Regions from separate parts of the Neorhizobium sp. T6_25 genome, predicted to be linked through region 4. Evidence: riboswitches for the same ligand, from Rfam matches in the RefSeq annotation. Region 4 holds a riboswitch; each other region holds the start of a gene.
What was found. Region 4 has a riboswitch for thiamine pyrophosphate ahead of thiM (hydroxyethylthiazole kinase). Riboswitches for the same ligand answer to the same signal wherever they lie in the genome.

Region 1 (2,196 bases), on a different contig from region 4:
CGAAACCAGCCGCGGCACCGCGGAGGCATCGGACGGCGGGATAAGCTCGACGTCGAGATTGGCATCGGCAAACAGCCCGCGCTGCTTGGCGATGACCATCGGTGCGTGGTCCGGATTGACGAACCATTCGAGCAGCACGCTGAGCTTGTCGGCGGCCTGCGCAGAGATCGGGGTGGCAAGGCTGGCCAGCGCGATGAAGGACGCAGTGAGGATACGGATCATGATCGGACGGAACTCCCTGATGCGGATGAAGATGAAGGGTCGGCTTCGCTGGCCCACGGGGCGAGCCCGGCGGTCAGCCGGTCGATAAGAAGCCTTAGAATAAGAGTGAGGATTGCCAGTATGGTCATCGCCGCGAACACCGTGTCGGTCTGCATGCGGGCATTGGCCTGGACCATCACGAAGCCGAGCCCGCCGGACGCGCCCACCCATTCGCCGACCACGGCCCCAAGCGGCGCAAGCGGGGCAGCAACCCGGAGCCCTGAGACCAGGCTCGGGATCGCCAGCGGCACGCGCATCGACACCAGCGTCTGCCAGTGGTTCGCGCCCTCCAGCGAGACGGCGTCGAGGATTTCCTGGTCGGTGCGGCGAAGACCGTCGGCAAAGGCGGAGGCGACCGGAAAGAAGATGATGATCGTCGTCATCGCCACTTTCGAGGCGAGGCCGAAACCCAGCCAGAGAACCAGGATCGGCGCCAGCACGAAGACGGGAAAGGCCTGCAGGATCAGCACCATCGGCCAGACGAGACGACCAAGCCGCGGCAACGCGGCGACGCCGAAGGCCGTGGCGATGCCGAGGCCTGCGCCGATCGCGAGGCCCAGCGCGATTTCCGTCAGCGTGACGAGGCTGTTCTGCAGCAGGAAACCCGGCTGCCGCCCGAAGGCGGAAGCGACGGCAATCGGAGACGGCAGAATGTAGCGAGGCGGAGCAAACAGCCAGACGCCCGCTTGCCAGAGGGCGACAAGCAGGACGAGGCCGATGACCGCATGGGACGCGCGCATGATGCTACGCGCCGAACCTGCACGCCGGGACCGGACACCCTCTCGGGACAACGGGAAGAATGGATGTCATCGGTCGATCTCCAGATCAGTCAATCACGGAGACCCAGGTGAAGCGGAGAAGAGAAAGTATCGTCGGATGACGCCTATTTCCGTTCCTACGCCGGCATGACCCGGATCAGGTTCAAGGGTCCGGCTCAGCGCCATCTCAGCATCGTCAAGATGCTCCCCTCGGAATAGGACGATAACTGTCGGTTTTCAGTATGCCTGTCAAGCGGGCCGGCCAGCCCGCTACCGTTTCCAATTCAGCGTGCGTAGAGCCTGTCGAGGCGAACCACCCTGCCCACCAGCACCAGCGCAATGACCGTGAAGACGATCAGCACGGCGGAGATCGCATGCGCGGTCGGCTCCAGGCTGAAGGTCGATTCGGAGTAGATGCGGACCGGAAGCGTCGTCAGGCGGGCGGTGGTCAGGAAACTCGTCACCGTCACCTCGCCGAAGCTCAGGAGGAAGCCGACGATGCCGGCCGCAAACAGTCCCGGCGCCAGGCCCGGCATGATGATCAGGAAGAACCGCCGCGCCGGGCTTGCCCCGAGGCTCGCCGCCGCCTCTTCCTGCGCCTGGTCGAGCCCCATGACCGAGGTGGTCAGAAGCGTGATCGCAAACGGCAGGATGACGATCACGTGGATCGCCACGAGGCCGAGGAAGGGCGGGATGATCAGGTAGATCTGCAGCAGCCTGAGCATGCCGACGCCGATCGCCACATGCGGCAGCGACATCGGTAGCAACCAGAACGTCAGAAGCGCAGAACGGCCCTTGAACGGATAACGGGCGAGCGCGAAAGCTGCCGGCAGCGAGAGCGAAAGCGCCACCAGCATCGAGGTGACGGCGAGCTTCACCGACACCCAGAAGGCGTCCGCATAGGTTCCGGCGAAGAACACCGCTTCGTACCATTTCAGCGTGAAGCCGCGGAAGCCGGATGCGGTCGCCTGCGGCACGTCGTTGAAACTCTGGATGCACACGAGCACCAACGGCAGCAGCAGGAGCAGCAGCGAGGTGGCGAGCAGCAGCTTCGAGACGATCGGCCCGAAAATGTTGATGATCGGCACCAGCCAACGCGGAATGCTCCAGGGATTGCTGGGCTTGCCCTTCAGCCACGGCATCAGGCGATTGAGCGAGTAGGCGCAGAGCGCCGCAA
Region 2 (2,196 bases), on a different contig from region 4:
CTGGAGGAACGGCGCCGCACGGAAAAAGCCGACAGGGCAAAAACCGACGCTGCGGCACCGGTTTCCGGCACCCCCAAGGGCAAAGGCAAGCTTTCCTTCAAGCAGAAATTCGCGCTCGAGAACCTGCCGAAGGAAATGGCCAAAGCCGAAGCCGAGATCGCCGCCCGCGAGAAGAAAATGGCCGACCCCAACCTCTTCACCAAGGATCCCGCCGCCTTCAACAATCTGGCCGCGGAGATGGAAAAGCTGCGCCAAAGCATCAGCAAAATGGAAGAAGAATGGCTGGAACTCGAAATGCTGCGTGAGGAAATCGAAGGCTAATTTGCGATTTGTTAAGCTTAACAAATAGTTAGCTGAAAAAATATTTGTCGCGGAGCGGAACATATGAGGTCCAGGGGCGTTCTGGGTGTGAGTAGTGGTCGAAATGTCCCGGGGACGCATCGGCCTGCCAGGAACCGATCAACCGAATGGGGACATCCAATGCTGACAAATGTTACGCGTCGTCGGCTGGCCACTGAGGCGATGAATCAGAGAGTTATGATTGTCGAAGACGAGTTTCTGATCGCGCTCGATGTTGCCGAGACGATCGAAGCCATGGGCCTGAAAGTCGCCGGTTTTGCCAATGCCCGCAAACACGCCTTGGCGCTCGCCGCCTATGCCGATATCGCGCTGGTCGACGTCAATCTTTCGGACGGCCGGACCGGTCCGGAGATCGGCCGGGAGCTTGCGGAGCAATACGGCATCACCGTGGTCTTCATGACGGGTAATCCGGACGATGTGGAAGCCGGCGTCAAGGGCTCGCTCGGCGTTCTCACCAAACCGGTCATGCCCGATGTGGTCGAGAAGACGATCGACTACGCCGTTGCCAACCGACTCGGCGGCATGGCGATCGTTCCGCGTGAACTGAAAGTGTTTCCGCAGAACCACTGAGCAATGAACCACCGAGCCAACGTTGCTCCTGCCGAATGCGCCTCTTGCCAGCCATTCGCCTCACCGCTAAATCTGATCTCGCTCTAACGGGGTGCCGCGTGTTTTCACGCGGCTGAGAGGCCTTTGGCCAACCCGCGGAACCTGATCCGGTTAACACCGGCGGAGGGATTAGACGGCTCTTCATCAGCGCCTATTCCCCTTGTTAACAAAAAGAGGAGACGCCGATGCGCAGCACCATTCTTTCGATATTCGCGGCCGCTGCCGCCCTTTCCCTTTCCGGGCCGGCCGAAGCGCAGGAAAAGACGCTGACCGTCTACACCTATGAGAGTTTCATTTCGGACTGGGGACCGGGTCCCAAGGTGAAAGAGGCGTTCGAAAAGACCTGCGCCTGCAAACTCAATTTCGTCGGCGTGGCGGATGGCGTGGCGCTTCTCACGCGGCTGAAGCTGGAAGGCAAAGGCACCGACGCCGATGTGGCGCTCGGCCTCGATACCAACCTGATCTCCGAGGCGAAGGCGACCGGCCTGTTCGAGCCGCACGGGCTCGACGCTTCGGCGGCCAAGGTCCCCGGCAATTACAGCGACGACACTTTCATCCCTTACGACTACGGCCATTTCGCCGTTGTCTATGACACCCAGGCGATGAAGAACCCGCCGAAAAGCCTGAAGGAACTGGTGGAAGGCGACCCGGCGCAGAAGATCGCCATCGAGGATCCGCGCACCTCGACACCGGGCCTCGGCCTGCTGCTCTGGGTGAAATCGGTCTATGGCGACCAGGCACCGGAGGCCTGGGCCAAGCTCAGGAAACGTGTGCTGACCGTCACGCCCGGCTGGTCGGAGGCCTATGGCCTGTTCACCAAGGGCGAAGTGCCGATGGTATTTTCCTACACGACCTCGCCCGCCTATCACATGGTCGAGGAGAAGACGGAGCGCTACCAGGCTGCCTCCTTCTCCGAAGGCCATTACATCCAGATCGAAGTTGCCGGCATGCTGAAGGGGGCGAAGGAAAAGGACCTGGCGAAACAGTTCCTGAAATTCATGGTCTCGCCGGCCTTCCAGGACGTCATCCCGACCACCAACTGGATGATGCCGGCCGCCAAGACCTCCCAGCCACTCCCCAACGCATTCAACAACCTGGTGCAGCCGGCCAATACCTTCCTGATGGGATCGGACCAGGTGGCCAAGAACCGGCAGGCCTGGATCGACGAATGGCTGACCGCCATGAGCATGAACTGATCCCATGCAGACGCGGGCGGAGCGGAGACGC
Region 3 (2,196 bases), on a different contig from region 4:
TCGGTGGTCAGCGGCCCGAGCGTATAGAACGGCGCCTCGCCGCAGACGGCGAGCTGCTTGTCCATGTTCGCCTTGATCTTGTGCATCGGCACATGGCCGGGGCCTTCGATCATCACCTGGCAATCCTTCGCCCAGGCGATCTTCGTCAGCTCCCCGAGGGTCTCCAGTTCCGCGAACTGGGCCGCATCGTTGGCATCGGCGATCGAACCCGGGCGAAGACCGTCGCCGAGCGAGAACGACACGTCGTAGGCCCGGGCGATGTCGCAGATCTCCTCGAAATGTTCGTAGAGAAAACTCTCCTTGTGGTGGTGCAGACACCACTTGGCCATGATCGAACCGCCGCGGGAAACGATGCCGGTGACGCGGTTGACGGTGAGCGGGATATAGGCGAGCCGCACGCCGGCATGGATGGTGAAGTAGTCGACACCCTGCTCGGCCTGCTCGATCAGCGTGTCGCGATAGACTTCCCAGGTCAGGTCCTCGGCAATGCCGTTCACCTTTTCGAGCGCCTGGTAGAGCGGCACGGTGCCGATCGGCACCGGCGAATTGCGGATGATCCAGTCGCGGATATTGTGGATGTTGCGGCCGGTCGACAGGTCCATGACCGTATCGGCGCCCCAGCGGATCGCCCAGACCATCTTCTCGACTTCCTCGGCCATCGACGAGGTGACGGCCGAATTGCCGATATTGGCGTTGATCTTCACCAGGAAGTTGCGGCCGATGATCATCGGTTCGGATTCGGGATGGTTGATATTGGCGGGAATGATTGCCCTGCCTTCCGCGACTTCGCGCCGAACGAACTCGGGCGTCACGAAATCCGGCACATGGGCGCCGAAACTTTCGCCGTCGCGGATGAGCGGCTCGCTGGCTGCCTGCCGGCCGAGGTTCTCGCGGATGGCGACGAATTCCATCTCCGGCGTGATGATGCCGGCCCGCGCATAGGCGAGCTGGGTGACGGCCCGGCCCGTTTTCGCCTTGAAGGGCTGGTTGCGGACCGGGAATTCCGGCGTCAGATGGCTCCCGTACACGAAGCCGTTGTCCTCCGGCCTGACGATGCGGCCCTCATAGGTTTCGACATCGCCGCGGGCGACAATCCAGCTTTCGCGCAGGCGCGGCAGGCCGGCATCGATGCTGATCGCGGCGCCTTCAGCGGTATAGGGACCGGAGGAATCGTAGACGGTGACCGGCGGCTCGCCGGAGGTCGGATGCAACGCGATCTGGCGCATCGGCACGCGGATGTCCGGGTGGATCGTTCCTGCTTTCAGGACCTTCGTGGAGGCGGGAAGCGGGCCGGTGGTGACGACCGGGGTGAGCTTGGTGGTTGCAATATTCATGGCTCAAGGCTCCAAGGTTTGACGTTTGGAGACCCAGTTCCAGTGTTGGAATGATGGAAAAACACCCCGGAATCCGAAGGACGGTTTCCCGCCCTTGTTACCGCAGCGCCCGCACCGTCCCTACGCCAGTATGAACTGGATCAGGTTCAACGGGTCACTGCGCCTCGGCCGGCCAAAGCCGTCCGACCAGCAGTATCTCAGCCCCTTGACGGGACCCCCCTGGTGAATGGCGCCATCAGAAACCCGCGGGCCGTTCATGTCAAGCCGGGCCATGCCGATGGCGATCGATCGGATTTTACGGAATCCCGCAACCCTAACTTCACGACGTTTATTGCTGGAATCTTAGGCTTTCCTGCGTAGTAACATCCCCAGCGATGAACGCAGAATTTGAACGATCCGGAGATGTCGAGATGAACGAGACCATTCGCGAATTACTCACACGGATAGGCGGCCTTCCGGTCGCGGTGACCGAGCTGGAAGACGGCGCCGATCTTTATGCGGCCGGCCTCTCCTCATTTGCATCCGTACAATTGATGCTGGGCCTGGAAGAGGCTTTCGACATCGAGTTTCCCGACAGCCTTTTGAACCGCAAGTCCTTCGCCAGCATAGCCGCGATCGAGCAGACGGTTTCGCATATCCTGAAAGCGCGCGAGGCCGCTTGAGATGAGCCTCCCCGCCTTTGCCGCCGACATGAGCCTGAGCGCCCGCGCTCACCGCGTGGCAACCGTAGCGGCCGAATTTGCCGACCGCGTCGACCATGACGGCCGCTTCCCCCGCGAGGCGGTCGATGCCATGAAGGCCGAGCGCCTGATCGGCATCCAGATCCCGGCCGCGTTCGGCGGCGAGAGCGCTTCGATCACCG
Region 4 (2,196 bases):
ATCGTCATCAGCATCTCGATCGAAAACGGCGTGCCGGCGAGTGCTGCCGTGACGGCGCGGCGGGCAATCGGCACGAGGCCAATCAGCATCGCTGCGGTGAAGATGATTGTGTCATAGGTCGGCACCAGATGGCCGATCCCGTAAGCCGCCGCCAACGCAATGCCGACCACGATGGTCAGGCGGCCCTTCGCCGATTTCCACCACGGTCCGTCCATCGGCCCGTGATCGTGGCTGTGCAGGCCTTCGATTTCCGCCGTGCCGTGGTCGTGGTGGGAATGATCGTGCCCACCGTCATGGGCGTGATGGTGGTCATGCCTCTTGCCGATCTCCCCCCTTGGGGGGGAGATGCCCGGCAGGGCAGAGGGGGGGAACCCCTCGACACCGCGCCGCCGCGCATCCTCACCAGCCTTCTGACCCAGCGTCCTGAGCGAATACCCAAGCCCTACGACCTTCTTCTCGATCGCGCCCAGATCGCCGGTGCCGTCATGCTTCACAGTCATCGTGCCTGAAGCCACCGAAACGGACACGTCCTCGACGCCCGGCATGCGGCGCACCGCGGTGTCGATCTTCGTCGCGCAGCTGGCGCAATCCATGCCGCCAACCTTGTATCGTGCCTGCGTGGTGGTGCTCATCGTCTCATTCCCATTGGATCGAGCCCTGTCTCTACAACCTCTAGCGACTAGAGCTGCAAGACCCAAAATCAGAAAAATTTGCTGGCGAAGCGCATTATCTTTGCTGTAAGCCATGGTGAAGACAGGGGCGTCCGGCAAAGCCGGGCTGAGAAGCACCCTTAGAACCTGAACCAGATCATGCTGGCGGAGGGAGTCGTCAGGGCGTTGACACTGCGCCCCACGCCTGCCCCGCCGAACGAGGCAGATATGCAGACGATAATACCCCTTGGGACCCGTGCAGAGACCCCCGGCCAGCTGCTGACCGCGATGCGCGCCAAAAACCCGCTCGTCCAGAACATCACCAATTTCGTGGCGATGAATATCGCCGCCAACGTGGTGCTGGCGGCCGGCGCCTCGCCCGCCATGGTGCACACCAAGGAAGAAGCCGGGGAGTTCGCCCGCATCGCTGCGGGCCTGACGGTGAATATCGGCACCCTGTCGCCGGATTTCCTGGCCGGCATGAAGGCGGCGGCCGCCTCCGCCACGGAAGCTGGCAAGCCATGGGTGCTCGATCCCGTCGCCCATTACGCCACCGCCTATCGCCGCGCGGCACTTGCCGAGTTGATGGAACTGAGGCCCACGGTCATCCGCGGCAACGCCTCGGAAATCATTGCATTGGCCGGCAGCCAGTCGAGCGGCCATGGCGTCGACAGCGGCGACAGCGTTGCAGCGGCCGAAAGCTCGGCCATTGCCATCGCCCGGCAGCAGGCCTGCGTGGTGGCTGTTACCGGCGAGGTGGATTTCGTCACCGACGGCCGGCGTTCGGTCCGCATCCTCGGCGGCTCTGAGCTGATGCCGCGGGTGACTGCGCTCGGCTGCTCGCTCACCTGTCTGGTCGGCGCCTTTGCGGCAAGCACGGACGATCCCTTCGAGGCGACGGTCGCCGCACTCGCGATGTTCGCGGTCGCGGGCGAAGAAGCGGCCCTCACCGCCTCCGGTCCCGGCTTCTTTTCGCCGATCTTCCTCGACCGTCTCGCGGCGCTGACCGGCGAGACGCTCGATGCAAAGGCAAGGGTCGTCGCAGCATGACCAAAACCTTCGACCTTTCCGTCTATCTCGTCCTCGACCCCGATCTCTGCCGCGAGATCGGGATGGTCGAGACGACAAGGCTGGCGGTCGCCGGCGGCGTCACCATCGTCCAGCTGCGCGACAAGCAGGCGAATACGGCAAAGATGATCGAGACCGGCCGGGCGCTGAAGGCGGTGCTGGCAGGCACCGGCGTGCCCCTGATCATCAACGACGACGTGGAGGCAGCGATCGCGATCGGCGCGGAAGGTCTGCATGTCGGTCAGAGCGACATGGCGGCAGCGGGGGCGCGGCAGCGTGCCGGCCATGGCATGATCCTCGGCCTCTCGGTCGAAAACGAAGACCTGGCACGGCGGGTGGATCCTTCCATCGTCGATTATGTCGGCATCGGCCCGGTGTTTTCGACCAACACCAAGCCTGACCACAAGCAACCGATCGGTTTCCACGGGCTTGCGCGCATCGTCGCCATGGCGCCGGTTCCGGCAGTGGCGATCGGTGG

Region 1: it holds a riboswitch for thiamine pyrophosphate, as region 4 does, so the genes downstream of both, C5L10_RS13515 (ABC transporter permease) here and thiM (hydroxyethylthiazole kinase) in region 4, are expected to answer to the same signal.
Region 2: it holds a riboswitch for thiamine pyrophosphate, as region 4 does, so the genes downstream of both, thiB (thiamine ABC transporter substrate binding subunit) here and thiM (hydroxyethylthiazole kinase) in region 4, are expected to answer to the same signal.
Region 3: it holds a riboswitch for thiamine pyrophosphate, as region 4 does, so the genes downstream of both, thiC (phosphomethylpyrimidine synthase ThiC) here and thiM (hydroxyethylthiazole kinase) in region 4, are expected to answer to the same signal.

The regions. Positions count from the first base shown of each region.
Region 1 is NZ_PVBL01000008.1:186,268-188,463, forward strand. Features, by position in the region: gene C5L10_RS13510 (ABC transporter substrate-binding protein) at 1-222, opposite strand, end outside; gene C5L10_RS13515 (ABC transporter permease) at 219-1,001, opposite strand; TPP riboswitch at 1,137-1,240, opposite strand; gene C5L10_RS13520 (ABC transporter permease subunit) at 1,304-2,196, opposite strand, start outside.
Region 2 is NZ_PVBL01000012.1:50,734-52,929, forward strand. Features, by position in the region: gene C5L10_RS17430 (ABC-F family ATP-binding cassette domain-containing protein) at 1-321, shown strand, start outside; gene C5L10_RS17435 (response regulator) at 481-930, shown strand; TPP riboswitch at 1,008-1,115, shown strand; gene thiB (thiamine ABC transporter substrate binding subunit) at 1,155-2,165, shown strand; gene thiP (thiamine/thiamine pyrophosphate ABC transporter permease ThiP) at 2,170-2,196, shown strand, end outside.
Region 3 is NZ_PVBL01000010.1:194,965-197,160, reverse strand. Features, by position in the region: gene thiC (phosphomethylpyrimidine synthase ThiC) at 1-1,334, opposite strand, end outside; TPP riboswitch at 1,434-1,565, opposite strand; gene C5L10_RS16345 (acyl carrier protein) at 1,745-1,996, shown strand; gene C5L10_RS16340 (acyl-CoA dehydrogenase family protein) at 1,998-2,196, shown strand, end outside.
Region 4 is NZ_PVBL01000039.1:29,308-31,503, reverse strand. Features, by position in the region: gene C5L10_RS31435 (heavy metal translocating P-type ATPase) at 1-632, opposite strand, end outside; TPP riboswitch at 746-841, shown strand; gene thiM (hydroxyethylthiazole kinase) at 879-1,700, shown strand; gene thiE (thiamine phosphate synthase) at 1,697-2,196, shown strand, end outside.